2 regions of the Janthinobacterium sp. SUN033 genome follow, and region 2 is predicted to be linked to the other one. Evidence: predicted binding sites of a transcription regulator. Region 2 holds the regulator's gene; the other holds the start of a gene.
The links. Region 2 encodes FNR, which switches genes on or off when oxygen is low (the NO sensors DNR and NnrR bind a similar motif). Its sites were predicted from a motif close to TTGATNNNNATCAA; they were not measured.

Region 1 (7,569 bases), on a different contig from region 2:
GAATCTGAACATCAACATGGCCGAGCAAAGAATCGAAGGGGGCATTCCCAATTGCGGCTGCGCGGCGCAATGCTTTTATGAAGACAGCTATGCGTGGCAAGCCAGCAAATTAATTACCATCGCCCGGCGCGCACAGGATTGCGAACGCTATCGGGAATACCGCTTGAATGACAAAAACGACTTGATTATCGTCAAGGATGAAATCATCGATAGCGGCAATCCCGGCCAGCAGGCAATCGAGAATAGCAAAATCTTTGACTGGCAGCGCCATGCGCAAACCATGCGCAAACCTTGGGAATGAGGTTTATCCAGCCTCACTCCCGCCACAGACACGACACCAGCGAGTAATGACATGACGACACATCCAGCTTCCATTACCTTCCATCCCGCCAAGGCGGAAGACACTCCGGCCTTTATCGACTTGCGGGGCAGGACGCGGCAAAACGCCGTGTCCGCGGAACGCCTGGCGGAAGTGGGCATCACGGCCGGCACCTGGGCGGAAATGATGCGTTCGGGCAGCCTGCCTGGCCACGTCTGCCATCATGACGGCCAGCTGGTCGGCTACTGCTTTGGCGAGCGCGACACGGGCGAAATCATCGTCCTGGCGCTGCTGCCGGAATTCGAAGGCCTCGGTATCGGCAAAACCCTGCTGGAACTGGTGATGACGGAACTGCGCGCGCACGGTCATCAACGGCTGTTCCTCGGCTGCTCCGACGACCCCGCTTCGCGTTCCTACGGCTTTTACCGCTACCTGGGCTGGACCTCGACGGGCGAGACGGACAAGTATGGCGACGACGTGCTGGAGTTTCGCTTTACGGCCTAGCGTCTAGCCCGGCACGCGGCTGGCATCCCACACGCGCAGAATCTGCGTGATGGCGCCGTCCAGCACGGTGTAGCCCACGCCATCGCGGGTCTGGATAGCCACGCCCGACAGAAAGCTGTCGAAGACGGACGCCAGCGCCACGGCATCCATATCACCAGGCAATTCGCCGCTGGCCATGCCCCGCTCGACGCAGCGCACGAAGCCGGCACGCGTGCGGGCGCGCGATTGCGTGAGGGGCGCGGCCACAGCCGCATGCTCGGCCGTCGGCGCGCTCATGCAACCGAGCGCCACCATGCAACCGGGCGGGTGGCCCGCATCGGACTGCATGCTGGCCGACTGGCGCAAGGCCAGCTCGATGGCCGCGCGCGGCGCCAGGCCATCGTCCCACAGGCATTCCGTCACGCGTGCAAACGTGTCCAGATAGCATTGCGCCGCTTCGCGGAACAACGCTTCCTTCGAGCCGAACGCCGCATAAAAGCTGGGCGCGGAAATGCCGCCGCCCAGGCTCGCCTTGAGCTGACTCAAGGACGTCGATTCATATCCCTGCTGCCAGAATAAAAACATGGCCTGCTCGACCGCCGCCTGCCGGTCGAACGTGCGCGGCCGTCCCATTTGCGCCATCCATCGCTCCTTCTCATCTACCCGTATGCCACTTACATACTACTCGATACAGAAGTCGTTGACAACACGGCGCGCCATCGCCTATATTTGTACCGATCGATACATATGTACCGCAACGACGGTCAGGGGCACTCCTGCGCCTGATCACTTGACAAGGATGTTTGCCGTGAATCACGCCACTATCACTACCGGAGCCAGCCCTGCGCTGGCCGACCGCCTCCCCGTCGCCGGCTTGCTGGCCCTGGCCATGACGGGTTTTATTTGCATCGTCACGGAAACCTTGCCCGCCGGCTTGTTGCCGCAGATCAGCACGGGACTCGGCATCAGCGCCGCGCTGGCCGGGCAAATGGTCACGGCCTATGCCCTCGGCTCCCTGCTGGCAGCCATTCCGCTCACCATCGCCACACGCGGCTGGCGCCGCCGCAACGTGCTGTTGCTGACCATCATCGGCTTTCTCGTGTTCAATACCGTCACGGCGCTGTCGTCCCACTACTGGCTGACCCTGGCGGCCCGTTTCTTTGCCGGCATGGCGGCCGGACTGGCGTGGAGCTTGCTGGCCGGCTACGCGCGGCGCATGGTGGCGCCGCATCAGCAAGGCCGCGCCCTGGCGCTGGCCATGGTGGGCGCGCCCGTCGCCCTGTCCCTGGGCGTGCCGCTGGGCACCTTGCTCGGTTCGCTCGTCGGCTGGCGTGCCGCGTTCTGGATCATTTCCGCCCTTACATTGATCCTGATCGCCTGGGTGCTGGCGAAGGTGCCGGACTACCCGGGCCAGTCCGTCCATGAACGCCTGCCCCTGCGCCGCGTCTTCACGACGCCGGGCGTGCGCCCCGTGCTGGCCGTCGTCATCGCCTGGATGCTGGCGCACAACATTCTCTATACCTACATCGCCCCGTTCGTGGCGCCGGCCGGATTGACGGAGCGGGTGGACCTGGTGCTGCTCGTCTTCGGCGCCGCCGCCATGGCCGGTATCTGGATCACGGGCAAGCTGGTCGAGCGCCACTTGCGCAGCACTGTGCTGGTCAGCCTGGGCGTGTTCACCGCCACGGCCCTCGTGCTGGGCATCGCGTCACAGTTTCCCATTGTCATTTACCTGGGCATGGCCGTCTGGGGCTTGTCCTTTGGCGGCGCGGCAACGCTGTTGCAGACGGCGCTGGCCGACACGGCCGGCAGCGGCGCCGACGTGGCCTTGTCGATGAATGTGGTGGCGTGGAATGGAGCCATCGCGGCAGCGGGCGTGGCAGGCGGCGCCTTGCTGGAAACCTGGGGCGCGGGCGCCTTCCCATGGGCCATGGTCAGCTTGCTGGTGCTGGCCTTTGCGATCGCCTGGTCTACCCGCGCGCATGGTTTCCGGCCGGGACGGCGCAACGGCGGCGCGCCCGTGGCCGGGCATTGATCATCAGGGAGCCGCAGGGACACTCATGATGCGCCGCACGTGTCCCGTCTGCGCGAGGAAACGGACCAGGGTGGCATGCGACAGCGCCACCGTGGCCGTGTTGCGCAGCGGGTGCTCGACGAACCGGACATCGCCGGCGCTGCTTGCCAGCCAGCGGGACAGGGTTTCTTGCATGGAGGCTCCTCAGCGCGGACGCGATGAAGAGATTGTAGCGGCGCGCCGCGTGCTGCGCTTGCCGTCAAGGCTGGGGTTCGTCCTTGTCGGCCTTGTCGGCCGCCGCCAGCCCCCAGTCATTCCAGCCTTCGCCAAACAATTCGATCGGATGCTGCGTGCGTTCGGAACCATTGCCGCAGCGCATGGCGTCCGGCGGACAATACTTGTCGCAGCCCCAGCAGATGCGTTCGGGGTTCTTAGGGTTCAAGGGAAAAGGCTTGGCCATGGTGTGGGCGCCGGGGTCGGTTAGGTCTTGTTGATGACTCTAGACCTGGCGCGGGGGGAGGTCAAACCAATTTCAGCTAGAAACTTGTCCAATATCAAGCTTGTGCAGATCGTGGAGCATCGGCATGGCGCCGCCCCCTACTCTTTATCGTTTCTGATGGATATGGCCACTTCCAGCACGATACGCGCCACATTGACACCGCCGTCGGCGGCCGGCTGTGCCTTCAGCTCATCTTGCGCGTAGACCATCGTCACCATCGCGCCAGGCACGAACAGGCTGATGTCTTGCTTGTGGTTTATGTAGATGCTTTCGTCCACTGCCGAGCCATCCGCCAGGCGCAAGGTGACGCTGTTGACCTGATCGCCACGGCGGCTGTCCTGGCCCGCGAAATACGTGCGTTCGATGATGCCCGTCACGGTTTGCGTCGGGAGGCGCTTAGCCTCGATGCTTTCCCACCAGGCATCGGAAGCGAACAGGCCATGCCTGCCTTTCAGGCCCATGTGGGGCCTGGCACTGTCGAGGGTAAGGGCCTGGGTTTTGGCGACGCGGCCGGGATCTTTTGCCAGAGCTTCGGCGAGGGTATAGACGGGTTTCATCAGCTGCGGGAATTGTTAAAAACAGTCGCTCAATGTTTGCGCCGGATGACGTAGGCGTTGCCGGCAGGCTCGAAACCGAGCGTCGGATAGTAGGACATGGCGTCCGGGGCGGAGAGCAGTATCAAGGACACGTCGTCGCCGATGATCGCCTGGGTGCGCTTGACAAGTTCCTTGCCGATACCCAGGCCCTGGTACCGCTGGTCGACGGCCAGGTCCGACAGATAGCAGCAATACGCATAATCGGTCAGCGAGCGGGCCAGTCCCACCAGCTCATTATCCACCCAAGCCGACAGCGAGAGGCAAGGCGCGGCGAACATGCGCGCGATTCTCGGGAGATTGTCGGTCGGACGCTTGATGCCGGATTGATCGAAGACACGGACGACATCGAGCGGATCGAGGGGGAAGTTATGGCGATATTCGACGGTGATGTTTTTCATGGATTCAAAAGTGGAAAGTGATCGCGCATGGGCGCAGCTTGTTTCTGCAAACTTTGCTCAGATTCGCATATGCATTGAATAGTATGCCAGTTGCGGGAGAGAAAGACTGTTTCCATCCCCACCGTGCATGTGACGCTCATTCCGATGTCCGGAACTTCAAAAAACGTTGGCCTTTATGCTCCACCTCGCGATCAAATAGGAAGCCGATTCTTGCCAGCCCCTTGACGCGAGTGCGGCTGGGCGGCAGCAGGATACTGACCGGACCAATGCCCAGTTCCAGCCGGCGGTGCATGAAATGGCGCGCCAGCGCGGGCCCATGTCCCCAGAACCCGGGGAGCAATACCAGTGCCAGGTCAGCTTCGCCCCCTTCCTTCTGAAAACCGCCCCAGCCGGCAAACGCGCCATCCACCCGGATAGCCCACGGTCCATAGCCATTCGCTTGCCATTGCGCGTCCTTGCCTTTCGCCCATTCCGCAATAGCGCCATCCGTCCAACGTTCGGTGGCCAGTGGCATATGGCGGATGACGTCCGGGTGATTCAACAGAAGGAGCCATTCTTCGTGGGGAATATCGGAAAACGGGGGAAAAGTAAAAGCCATGTGCGTTCAGTCAGTTGAATGGGTAGCCGATGAACTTATCATCGTGCCACGAAAAGTACGCACTCGCCAGTGGAGAACAAAAACGGTGGATCCGGGATTGTTGAATGTAAAATGCAAAACCTTTCATATCTCTATCTGATATCGAACAGACTTGGCAAGGATTGTAAATATGTTGGCACCGTTACGTTTGAATAGACGCATGTACGCTTCCTTGGTCGTCGCCGTTTTTCTTATTGCTGGCGTCTCATCGGCACTCGCGGCCACGCTTGACGAGGACCGGACACGCGGCGACATCCATGGCTTGTTTGAAATCAGGGAGGCCGCAGTACAGTTCATTGCAGCAGAGAACTCCAAAAATGGCACAAGTTGGCAAGTCCTGGAGCCGAACCGGAAGATTCTGGTGACAAAATGCGCGGCAGCTTTGCGTGTGAAATGGGTTCCGCAAAGCTACGGCCTGTCTGGATTCAATGTTGCCGTGAGTTGCGCCAAGACCGTAAAGCCCACGACACAGAAAAAATGGGAAGTGTTCGTGCCAGTTAGCCGATAAAGGGGGGCATCGCGCATAAATGATCGCTTGGGAAGCCAAGGTCGAATGGGCGCGAGGGCCAGTTCCACCATTGGCGCATGGACAAAGGCCTTGGACGTCGTCGATGCCAGCTCAATTGAAAAGCAAGCCACGAAATAGATATCAAGGCATCAGGGCCATGGGCGAATAAAAGCAATCCTCCCGCACCGGACCTGACAACATGCGATAAGAAAAGCTAGTCAAATGACTGGTTTTTCTTATTATGTCGGACTTTCTTGGAACTGTTTTGCACTATCACAAATCTCATACCATGCAGGCTTGGAGCCAACATGCACATGGAATTGTATTCTTGCCTCAGGGTCATCATCCAGGCAATTGACTGAGATGGGAAATGAATCATTCTCTGAGCCAATTTCCCCTAAAGAAGTTCCGCATTTTTTGCAAAAAGTTCTTGCATATGTAAACGGAGGTTCCGGCTCATAGCGTTGAATGAATTCCCGTCCCGCCAGCAAGGTAAATGAATTTTTATCAACGAAGGCCAGGGTGCTCGCTCCGGCCTTCCGACAACGGGAACAGTGACACATGCCCATCATTGCCGGGGGGGATGTCAATTCAAACTTTACCGAGCCACAGCAGCAGCTGCCTTTGATCATGAGGAGTCCTTTTTGAAAGTTGACACTGTATTTTTACACAGTATTTCCAAACAGACAAGGTACACATGATTCAGAAAGCGCCGTGCGTGCGCGGGACTGCCGCGCAACGGGGCATTGCTGCCGCATCACCGGATACCGGCAGACTATTCTTGGCCATCAGGGCCAGATCATCTCCAGACCGACCATCTTGACGACGAAAAAGGTGACGAGCCCCAGGCCCAGGAGCGTGAGCACGAAGAGTGCGGCTACCTTGCCGCCCGCGCGCAGCACCGCGCGCGCCTCCTGCTCTTTCCCCTTCTTCCCTTGATCGTAATGCCACTTGATGGCGAAGAACATGCCCGTGCAAAGCACGAGAGCCTTGAACGTAACAAAGACTATAGGGGTCCAATCCATCATTTTGAGTATTTCCAGGTTTTATTACTTGATACTGTCTATCGTGAGGAGCACTTCCTCAAAACGCTGCTTCCGCAACTACGGTTCAAACCATCCCCCAGGGCATCCTGCGTGACTCTTTCATTATAGCCAGCTATGAAATATCAAGAGCACCGAGCGCCGTGATTTGCCGAATGCGGATGAGCGAGGTGAAAACGTCAGCGACTGCCATGCAAGGATGGTGTTGCTGCAGGTTCTGACACATACTACTTTAAAACAATATCCATACATTGAGACAAAATGTCCCAGTTGCAAACCATACAAGATTGAAACCTGACCATCTGCTTGCCGCGCCTGGCCGGGAATGAAGGGCCACGTTTTTTGCGGGTTGCGGAGGCGTTGCAGGCGGCGGTGGCAAAAGGATCGCAGACACCGGGTGACCGCCTGCCTCTGCAGCGCCGGTTGGCGGCACGTGTGCGTCCCCCTCGAATTACTCAGGAAAACCATTGCCAACTGCAATAGTCGCCGCCTTCACCGCAATCATTTCGGCCCCCGGGAGGCCCCTGTCAGCATTGGTCAGCACCGCCACATACAGCTGTTTCTCGGGCAGACGCAATGCGTAGGTGGAAAAGCCGGGAATGCCGCCGCCGTGTGACTGCATTGGCATGCCGCGCATCTTGCGCACGCTCCATCCATAGCCATAGGGAACACTTTTGCCGTCGGCCAGGACATGGGCGGTAAACGCTTTCTGCTGGCTGGAAGGCTTAAGCAGTGTGCCGGCGCTGACGGCGGCATCCCAGCGCGCCAGGTCGTCCACTGTGGACACGAGCGCTCCGGCCGCGTACGGCAGCGTCATGCTGACCGCCTTGCCTGGCTCGAAGGCGGAACCGGCACTGCTGCGCGTATAGCCCCTGGCGCGCATCGCACTGCCACGCTCATGGCCTTCGTAAGCGCTGTCGCGCATACCGAGCGGCACGAAAATGCGCTGCTCGACGAATTTGGCATACGACAGGCCTGAGACCTTTTCGATAATTGCACCCAGCAAGAAGTAACCCGAATTACTGTACGAATAGCGCGTGCCTGGCTCGAACTGGAGCGCATCGTTCTTGAA
Region 2 (8,977 bases):
CGGCACCCTGACCTACACCTTTGTCGAGAGCGTGAAAGCGACGTATCCGTACTACGTGGTGCGCGTGGCCGGTGGCCTGCTGTACCTGTCGGGTATGTGCATCATGGGCTACAACACCTGGATGACGCTGCGCGGCAGCAAACTCCCCGTCGCCCGCATTCCGGAACTGAACGCGGCGCACGCCTGATAGGAGCGAAAGCAAATGAAATTTTCACATGCATGGATTGAAAGAAACCCCTGGCTGCTGATCGCCCTGGTCACGGTGGTGATCAGCATCGGCGGCGCCGTCGAGATCGTCCCCCTGTTCTTCCAGAAGAGCACGACGGAACCCGTCGCCGGCCTGAAGCCGTACTCGCCGCTGCGCCTGGCGGGCCGCGACATCTACGTGCGCGAAGGCTGCTACAACTGCCACTCGCAGATGGTGCGTCCGCTGCGCGCGGAAACGGAACGCTATGGCCACTATTCGGTCGCCGGCGAATTCGTCTACGACCGTCCGTTCCAGTGGGGTTCCAAGCGCACGGGGCCCGACCTGGCCCGCGTGGGCGCGCGCTACAGCGACGAATGGCACCGCACGCACTTGAACAACCCGCGCGACGTGGTGCCCGAGTCGAACATGCCGTCCTACCCCTGGCTGGCGAAGACCAAGCTGGTGCCTGACGACATCATGCCGAAGATGCGCGCCCTGAAACGCCTGGGCCAGCCGTACAGCGATGAAGAGATCGCCGCCGGCCCCGCGCAGCTGCAGGACAAGACGGAAGAAGACGCCCTGGTCGCCTATCTGCAAGGCCTCGGTACATTAATCAAAACAAGGAATTAGCATGGCAATCGAAAACCTGTTTGACAGCGCCAGCAGCGTCATGACGGTGGTTTCCTTTACGACGTTCGTGGGCATCCTGTGGTGGACGTTCAGCCGCAGCAACAGCGACTTCGACGCGGCGGCACGCCTGCCGTTCGCCGACGACGCGCTCGACTATCCGGCCGAAGCCGAAATGACCCTGGCGAAGGAGCATAACCATGGCTGACTTTACCAATGGCTTCTGGAATATCTACATCATCGTGCTGTCCCTGCTGGGCATCATCGGCTGCGGCGTGCTGCTGTACTCGCAGTCGAAAATCAAAGTGGTCGAGGGCGCCCCTGCTGACGGCACCACGGGCCACGTCTGGGACGAGGACTTGAAGGAACTCAATACGCCGATGCCGCGCTGGTGGATGTGGTTGTTCTACATCACCATCGTCTTCTCGCTGGCCTACCTGTTCCTGTATCCGGGCCTGGGCAACTATGCCGGCAGCCTGGGCTGGAAATCGACGGGCCAGTACGAGGAAGAGCTGAAGAAGGCGGAAGCCGACTACGGTCCCCTGTTCAACAAGTACCTGAGCCAGGACTTGAAGACGGTGGCCGCCGATCCGCAGGCGCAAGCCATCGGCCAGCGCCTGTTCCTGACCTACTGCGCGCAATGCCACGGTTCGGATGCGCGCGGCAACAAGGGCTTCCCCAACCTGACCGACAAGGACTGGCTGTATGGCGGCGAACCCGACATCATCAAGACCACCATCATGCACGGCCGCAATGGGCAAATGCCACCGATGGGCGCCGCCCTAGGGTCCGAAAAGGATGTCGAGAACGTGGCCCATTATGTGCTGAGCCTGTCCGGCTCGACCTCGGATCCCGTCAAGTCCGTGCTGGGCAAGGCCAAGTTCGGCGCCTGCATGGCCTGTCATGGTGCCGATGCCAAGGGTAACCAGATGCTGGGCGCGCCAAACCTGACGGACAAGACCTGGCTGTACGGCGGCAGCGCCGACACCATCATGGAAACCGTACGCAAGGGACGCAGCAACACCATGCCGGCCTTCAGCGATTTCCTCGGCGAATCCAAGGTACACGTGCTGTCGGCGTATGTCTGGAGCCTGTCGAATCCGCAGGCACCCGCAAAGTAAAAATGGAACCTCAAGTCATCAAGATGTATGCGGCCCGCGAGCAAATCTACCCTCGCGAGGCCAAAGGACGCTACGCTACCTGGCGATGGGTATGCGTATGGCTTACCCAGCTCGCGTTCTACGGCTTGCCGTGGTTGACCTGGAATGGCAGGCAAGCCCTGCTGTTCGATTTGACCACGCGCAAGTTCTACATTTTCGGCGTCGTGCTGTGGCCCCAGGATTTCATCTATCTGGCGGCCCTGCTGATCATCTGTGCGTATTTGTTGTTCCTCGTCACGGCCATTGCCGGGCGGGTGTGGTGCGGGTTCTCTTGCCCGCAAACGGTATACACGGAAATTTTCCTGTGGGTCGAACGCCGCATCGAGGGCACGCGCAGTGCGCGCATGGCCCTCGACAAGCAGGGCCCCTCCGTGCGCAAGGCGTTCAAGAAGACGGCCAAGCACCTGGTATGGGGCGCCATCGCCCTGTGGACGGGCTTTACCTTTGTCGGCTACTTCACGCCGATCAAGGAACTGGCGCAGTCGGTGACCACGCTGAACTTCGGTCCCTGGGAATGGTTCTGGGTCTTGTTCTACAGTCTGGCAACCTACGGCAACGCGGGCTGGCTGCGCGAGCAGGTGTGCAAATACATGTGCCCCTACGCGCGCTTCCAGAGCGCCATGTTCGACCAGGACACTTTGATCATCACCTACGATGCCAAGCGCGGTGAACCACGTGGCGCCATGAGCAAGAAGGCCGGCAACAACGACAAGCTGGGCGATTGCATCGACTGTACCCTGTGCGTGCAGGTGTGTCCGACCGGTATCGATATCCGTAACGGCCTGCAGTATGAATGCATCGGTTGCGCCGCTTGCGTCGATGCCTGCAACAGCGTGATGGACAAGGTCGACCGGCCACGGGGACTGGTACGCTACAGTACCGACCATGCGATGGAAAACAACTTCAATTCGAAGCAGATACGCCAGCGCGCCATGCGCCCGCGCGTCTTGATCTACACTTCCATCCTGGCCCTGATCATCATCGCCGTGTGTACTTCGCTGGCCCTGCGCACGCCCCTGAAAATGGACGTGATCCGCGACCGCGGTTCCATGGGACGCGAAGTGGAAGACGGCATGATCGAAAACGTCTACCGCCTGCAGATCATGAACACGTCGGAGCAAAGCCAGCATTTCAAAATCAGCGCTTCCGGCTTGCCGGGCCTGACCTTGCTGACGCGCGAAGAAGTGACCTTGCAGCCGACGGAAACGCTGGGTTGGCCCATCCGCCTGCGCGTGCCGCACGGCGTGGGAGAGAAGGGCTCGAACAAGATTGCGATCGAATTGCAATCGCTGGACGACCCATCGCTGCATGTGCGTGAAAGCGCGGTATTCATCGTGCCACGTTAACAAGGAAAGGCGGACGGGGACCGGGTGCCCTCGCCGCCGCCACGAAGTTGCAGGAAGGCCGGTCCCCGCACGGGGATTGGCCGTTTACACAGGAGAAATACCATGTCCGACAGTCTGAAACTGCAAGCACCCGTTGCACCGTGGTACAAGCATCGCTGGCCATGGCTGCTGATGATCGGCCCCGGCCTGTCCGTGGTCGTCGGCAGCTTCATGGGCTATATCGCGTTTACGCAGCCCGATGCGCTGGTGGTGGGCGATTATTACAAGCAGGGCAAGGCGATCAACCAGGATTTGAAGCGCGACACGATCGCCAGCGACCTGGCGATGGATACGCGCCTGTCGTATGACGTGGCGCAAGCACGCCTGACCGGTTCCGTGCACAGCTTCGGCAAGGCCTATCAGGCGCCTTTGCAGCTGCACCTGGCGCATGCGACCCTGCCGGAAAAGGATATCAAGGTGCTGGTGCAGCCCGACGCAGCCGGCAATTTTTCCGTGGCGCTGCCGATGCTCGAGCGCAGCCGCTGGCAAGTGCTGGTGGAAAACGACAAACGCGAGTGGCGCCTGTCCGGCATCTGGACCTGGCCCCTGCAGCGCAGCATCGCGCTGCATGCGGACGAGGAACTGTAAGTCTTACTTGCAGACGTCCGTGCCGGCCGTAATGGCTTTTAACTTGGCCGGCTGCAGGATTTCAATTTCCCGATTGGAGACGCGCAGCCAGCCTTCCTTCTTGAACTTCGACAGCAGGCGGCTGACGCTCTCGATGGTCAGGCCCAGGTAGTTGCCGATTTCCTCGCGCGACATGCGCAGCTGGAAATTGCTGCCCGAATAGCCGCGCGCTTCATAGCGCGACGCCAGGTTGACGATGAAGGCGGCAAAGCGCTGCGTCGCCTGCATATTGCCCAGCAACAGCATGACGCTTTGCTCGCGCGTGATTTCCTGGCTCATCATGCGGTGGAAATGGCGCAGCAGGGTCGGCATATTGCCCAGCAATTGTTCCAGGCTGGAAAACGGGATTTCACACACTTCGCTGTCTTCCAGAGCCACCGCATTACAGTGGTGGCGGTCGGCGCTGATGGCGTCCATGCCCAGCAGTTCACCCGCCATCTGGAAGCCCGTCACCTGCTCTTCGCCGCCCGGATTGATCTGGTACGTCTTGAAATGCCCCAGGCGGATCGCATACAGGTTCTGGAACGAGTCGCCGATACGGAACAGCGAGGCGCCGCGCACGATCTTGCGGCGGCGGCCGATGATCTGATCCAGCCTGTCCATATCGCCCACATCGAGGCCCATCGGCAGGCACAATTGATGCATGCTGCAGGTCGAGCATCGCGCACGCAACGCCTCCACGTTCACGGTGGGCAAGGTTGGAGTGAGTAGCGCTTCAGTCATGTCGGTACCTTTTAGAAAATGCAACAACAAGTTTACTGCATACAGCCGCATACAGGGTTGCCGTATGCCAATTTCACCGTAAATTCGGCGAATAAACGACGTCCAGCCTTTAATTATATGGCAACATCGTCAAAAGCCCATCCGGGACGGGCAATTTGCGCGGCGGCGCTTGCCAAGCTGGGGCATTGATAGGAAAATTCCTGACAGCATTATCTGCCGCCTGTGCCGCCCGGTACTGAAAAGGAAATCATGAAGCCTCTCGGCATTAAAGCAAAAGTCGCGCTGGCCACCAGCCTGACCTCGATCGCCATGATCGCGCTGGTCACCATGATCCAGGTGCAGCACATGCGCGACGACTTCACCCGAGTACTGCTGAGCCAGCAATCGTCCCTGATCACCCGCACCGCTGCCGAGCTCGACGACAAGCTGGGCATGCTGCTGCAGATCGTCACCCTGACGGCCAGGCAGCAGCCGCCGGAATTGATCGCCCGGCCCGCCCAATTGCGCGAATACTATTCGCGCCGCTCGATGCTGGTGCTGTTCGATGACGTGCTGGTGCTCGACGCGCATGGCGCCGTCGTGGCCGACATGCCGGAGGTAGCGGGGCGCGCCGGCATCAACGTCGCCGAGCGCGAGTATTTCCAGACCGTCCTGCGCACGCGCCAGCCCATGATCACCGAACCGATGCTGGGCAAGTCGAGCGGCATGCCCATCGTGCAGATGGTGGCGCCCGTGCTGGCCGCCGATGGCCAGGTGGCCGGCGTGGTGATCGGCGTGCTGCGCCTGTACAAGGACAACCTGCTGGGCCGCCTGCGCTCGGAAAAGATCGGCAAGAACGGCTATTACTTCATTCTCACGCGCGGCGCCGTGCCGCGCTACGTGCTGCACCCCGATACCAGCCGCTTGCTGCAACCGCGCAAGCCGAACGCCAACCTGACGACGACCCGGCTGCTGAAGGAAGATGGCGAAGGCAGCATGGTCAGCACCAACAGCCGCGGCATCACGGCCGTTAACAGCTTCAAGCGCCTGAAATCCGTGAACTGGCTGCTGGCCGCCTCGCTCCCCGTCGAGGATGCCTTCGAACCGTTCGATGGCGTGCTGTACCGATTGGTGCTGTGGAGCATCCTCGCCTCGCTGCTGGCCGCCTTTGTTCTGGGCTGGGTCACCGTGCGCCTGCTGTCGCCGCTGGTGCGCCTGCGCGACACCCTGCTGGCCCTGCGCACCAGCGGCAGCCGCTTCACGCCCGTGCCGGTGCAGCAGCGCGACGAGATCGGCGAACTGACGGAAGCGTTCAACGGCCTGATGAGCGAACGCGACCGCCTGCAGCAGGAACTCGAATCGCGCGCGGCGGAGCTGGAACAGGAACGCGACCGGGCCGAGGCGGCCAACCGCGCGAAGAGCGATTTCGTGGCCAACATGAGCCATGAAATCCGCACGCCCCTCAATGCCGTGCTGGGCATGGTGTATCTGCTGGGCAATACCAAGCTCGACACGGAACAGCGCAAGTATCTGACCATGGTCAGAGTGGCGGGCCAGTCGCTGCTGGGCATCCTCAATGACGTGCTCGACTATTCGAAGATCGAGGCGCGGCGCATGGAATTGTCGCCCGTCGAATTCGACCTCGATGAAGTCATGAATACCCTGGCCACGACGATGACGATGAATGCGGGCGAAAAGGAGCTGGAACTGGCCATCGCCGTCGAGCCCGACGTGCCGCGGCGCCTCGTGGGCGACGCCCAGCGCCTGCAGCAAATCCTCGTCAACCTGGCCGGCAACGCCATCAAGTTCACGGAGAGCGGCGAAGTGGTGGTGGCCGTCAGCCTGGCCGAGAGCGAGAGCGGCCGCGCCTGGCTGCGCTTCGAAGTGCGCGACACGGGCATCGGCATGACGGAACTGCAGCAACAGCAGCTGTTTGCCGCGTTTTCCCAGGGCGACCAGAGCATCACGCGGCGCTTCGGCGGCACGGGCCTGGGCCTGGCCATCAGCAAGCAGCTGATCCACATGATGGGCGGCGACATCGCCGTCGCCAGCAGCGAAGGCAAGGGCAGCCGCTTCTGGTTCAGCGTGCCCTTCGAAATGCTGGCGCAGCCGGCCGAAACGCGGCGCACGCCGGCGCTGGGCCAGCTGCGCCTGCTGGTGGCCGACGACAACCGCACCACGCGCGAACTGATCGTCAAGCTGATCGAGGCGTGGGGCTGGCTGGCCGACGAAGTGGACTCCGGTTTTGCCGCCATCGAACTGTACCGCGAACGCCTGGCGCAGCAGCAACCGTACGACGTGGTGCTGGCCGACTGGCACATGCCCGTCATGGATGGCCTGGCCACGGCCAAGGCCATCCGCCAGGCGGCCAGCGGCCAGCGCCAGCCCATCGTCGTGATGGTCAACGCCTTCGCCCGCAACCACCTGGAAGAAATCTCCAGCGCAGCCGAGGCCGATGTCGTGCTGATGAAGCCGATCACGGGATCGAGCCTGTTCGACGCCCTGCACCAGGCGCTGATCGCCAAGGACGACGGCGGCGAGCAGCGCATGCTGCACCAGCCGCTGGGCACGGAACTGGCCGGCGTGCATTTCCTGCTGGTGGAAGACAACCACCTGAACCAGGCCGTGGCGCGCGGCATCCTCGAACACATGGGCGCCACCCTGGACGTGGTGGGCGACGGCTTGCAAGCCGTGGAACGGCTGCGCACGGAAGCGCTGCGCTACGACATCGTGCTGATGGACATGCAGATGCCCGTCATGGACGGTTTCAGCGCCACCCACATCATCCGCACGGAACTGCGCTTGCACCTGCCCGTGATCGCCATGACGGCCGGCGTGCTGGCGTCCGAGCGCGAGCGCTGCATGACGGCCGGCATCAGCGATTTCATCGCCAAGCCCGTGGTGGTGGAAGAGATGATGGAAGTCATCCTGCGCCACCTGCCCAAGCGCCCGCAAGTACAGACGGCCGAGCCGGCACGCGTCGCCGATGAAGAAGTGTTTTCCATGGCGCCGCTGATGCGCGTGATGGGACGCGATGCGAAGGGGCGCGGCGTGCTGCGGCGCATGGTGGAAGACGCGCTGAACAAGGGCATGACGCCCGTGCACGAGGCCGAAACGGCGTTGCAGGCGGGCCGCCACAGCGACGTGGCACGCATCCTGCACAGCGTGCGCGGCTCCGTCGGCACCCTGGGCACGAAACGCCTGATCCGCGCCGCGTTCGCCACCGAGGAAGCCATCGATGCGGGCCGCCTGGACGAGGTGCCGGCGCTGCTGGCGCACACGGCGCAGGAACTGGAACAGGCGCTGGCGGCGGCGGCGGATTGGTTGTCGCGCCTGCAGGATTAAATCAGGCGGGCACGCCCAGAATCACGCTGGACGCCTTGAAGATGGCCGTCACGTTGCTGCCAAGCTCGATGCCCAGGTCGGTGCTGCTCTGGTTGGTGATGATGGCGGCAATCGTGCCGCCGCGCGGCAAGTCCAGCACCACTTCCGTGTTGACGGCGCCCGTCTGCACGCGCGTCACGACCCCGGCCAGCTGGTTGCGCGCGGAAAAGCGCGCGCCCTGGCTGTCCGTCACGAGGATGATGGACGACGCCTTGATCAGCGCAAACGCTTCCGCGCCCGGCACCAGGCCCAGGCTTGCGCTGCTGCCCTGCGTGACGATGGCCACGATGTGCTGGCCACCGGGCAATTCCAGGGTGACTTCATCGTTGACGGCGCCCTGTTTCAGTTCGGTCACCTTGCCCAGGAATTGATTGCGTGCCGTGGTTTTCATGGCCATTCTCCGTATGAGTAAAAGATCGTCGGCGATGCCTTCCGCCTGGCTGCCCAGCTGGCGCAGGTAGCGGGCATGCTCGCGCTCGATGATACGGAAATTGTCGACCAGCTGGCGCCCCCTTGGCGTCAGCCGCGTGCCGCCGCCGCCCTTGCCGCCCGTCAAGCGCTCGACCAGCGGTTCGCCGGCCAGGTTGTTCATCGCGTCGATGGCGTCCCAGGCCGCCTTGTAGCTCATCTTCACAAGCTTGGCCGCCTGCGTGATGGAGCCGCATTCGGCGATGGCGCCCAGCAATTCCACCCGGCCGGCGCCGCCCAGGTTTTCTCCGCCCACCGTCATCCATACCGAGCCTTGCAGGCCGATTTCCGCTGCCGCTGATTTATCCAATGCGTTCACCCAATGTCTCTTCCATGCTGTCAATTTGTCCGTCACGCAAGTAAAGCACATGTTCACCCAGAATGCGCGCATCTTCCGGATCATGTGTGATCAGGATCATGGGCACGTCCAGGCGCTG

Region 1: the regulator FNR is predicted to act here: its motif matches at 3,361-3,374, upstream of OX460_RS16415 (DUF3079 domain-containing protein).

Annotation. Positions count from the first base shown of each region.
Region 1 covers NZ_JAPQNV010000003.1:738,363-745,931, forward strand. Annotated here, with positions in the region: gene OX460_RS16390 (hypothetical protein) at 1-301, shown strand, start outside; gene OX460_RS16395 (GNAT family N-acetyltransferase) at 353-823, shown strand; gene OX460_RS16400 (TetR/AcrR family transcriptional regulator) at 827-1,444, opposite strand; gene OX460_RS16405 (MFS transporter) at 1,692-2,837, shown strand; gene OX460_RS16410 (hypothetical protein) at 2,841-3,011, opposite strand; gene OX460_RS16415 (DUF3079 domain-containing protein) at 3,076-3,276, opposite strand; gene OX460_RS16420 (hypothetical protein) at 3,414-3,872, opposite strand; gene OX460_RS16425 (GNAT family N-acetyltransferase) at 3,902-4,309, opposite strand; gene OX460_RS16430 (GNAT family N-acetyltransferase) at 4,446-4,907, opposite strand; gene OX460_RS16435 (hypothetical protein) at 5,107-5,454, shown strand; gene OX460_RS16440 (GFA family protein) at 5,694-6,086, opposite strand; gene OX460_RS16445 (hypothetical protein) at 6,243-6,482, opposite strand; partial or broken gene OX460_RS16450 (PLP-dependent aminotransferase family protein) at 6,792-6,932, shown strand; gene OX460_RS16455 (serine hydrolase domain-containing protein) at 6,949-7,569, opposite strand, start outside.
Region 2 covers NZ_JAPQNV010000004.1:727,926-736,902, reverse strand. Annotated here, with positions in the region: gene ccoN (cytochrome-c oxidase, cbb3-type subunit I) at 1-187, shown strand, start outside; gene ccoO (cytochrome-c oxidase, cbb3-type subunit II) at 203-817, shown strand; gene OX460_RS20425 (cbb3-type cytochrome c oxidase subunit 3) at 819-1,022, shown strand; gene ccoP (cytochrome-c oxidase, cbb3-type subunit III) at 1,015-1,935, shown strand; gene ccoG (cytochrome c oxidase accessory protein CcoG) at 1,938-3,320, shown strand; gene OX460_RS20410 (FixH family protein) at 3,423-3,947, shown strand; gene fnr (fumarate/nitrate reduction transcriptional regulator Fnr) at 3,951-4,709, opposite strand; gene OX460_RS20400 (response regulator) at 4,959-8,033, shown strand; gene OX460_RS20395 (TOBE domain-containing protein) at 8,035-8,802, opposite strand; gene OX460_RS20390 (ATP-binding cassette domain-containing protein) at 8,843-8,977, opposite strand, start outside.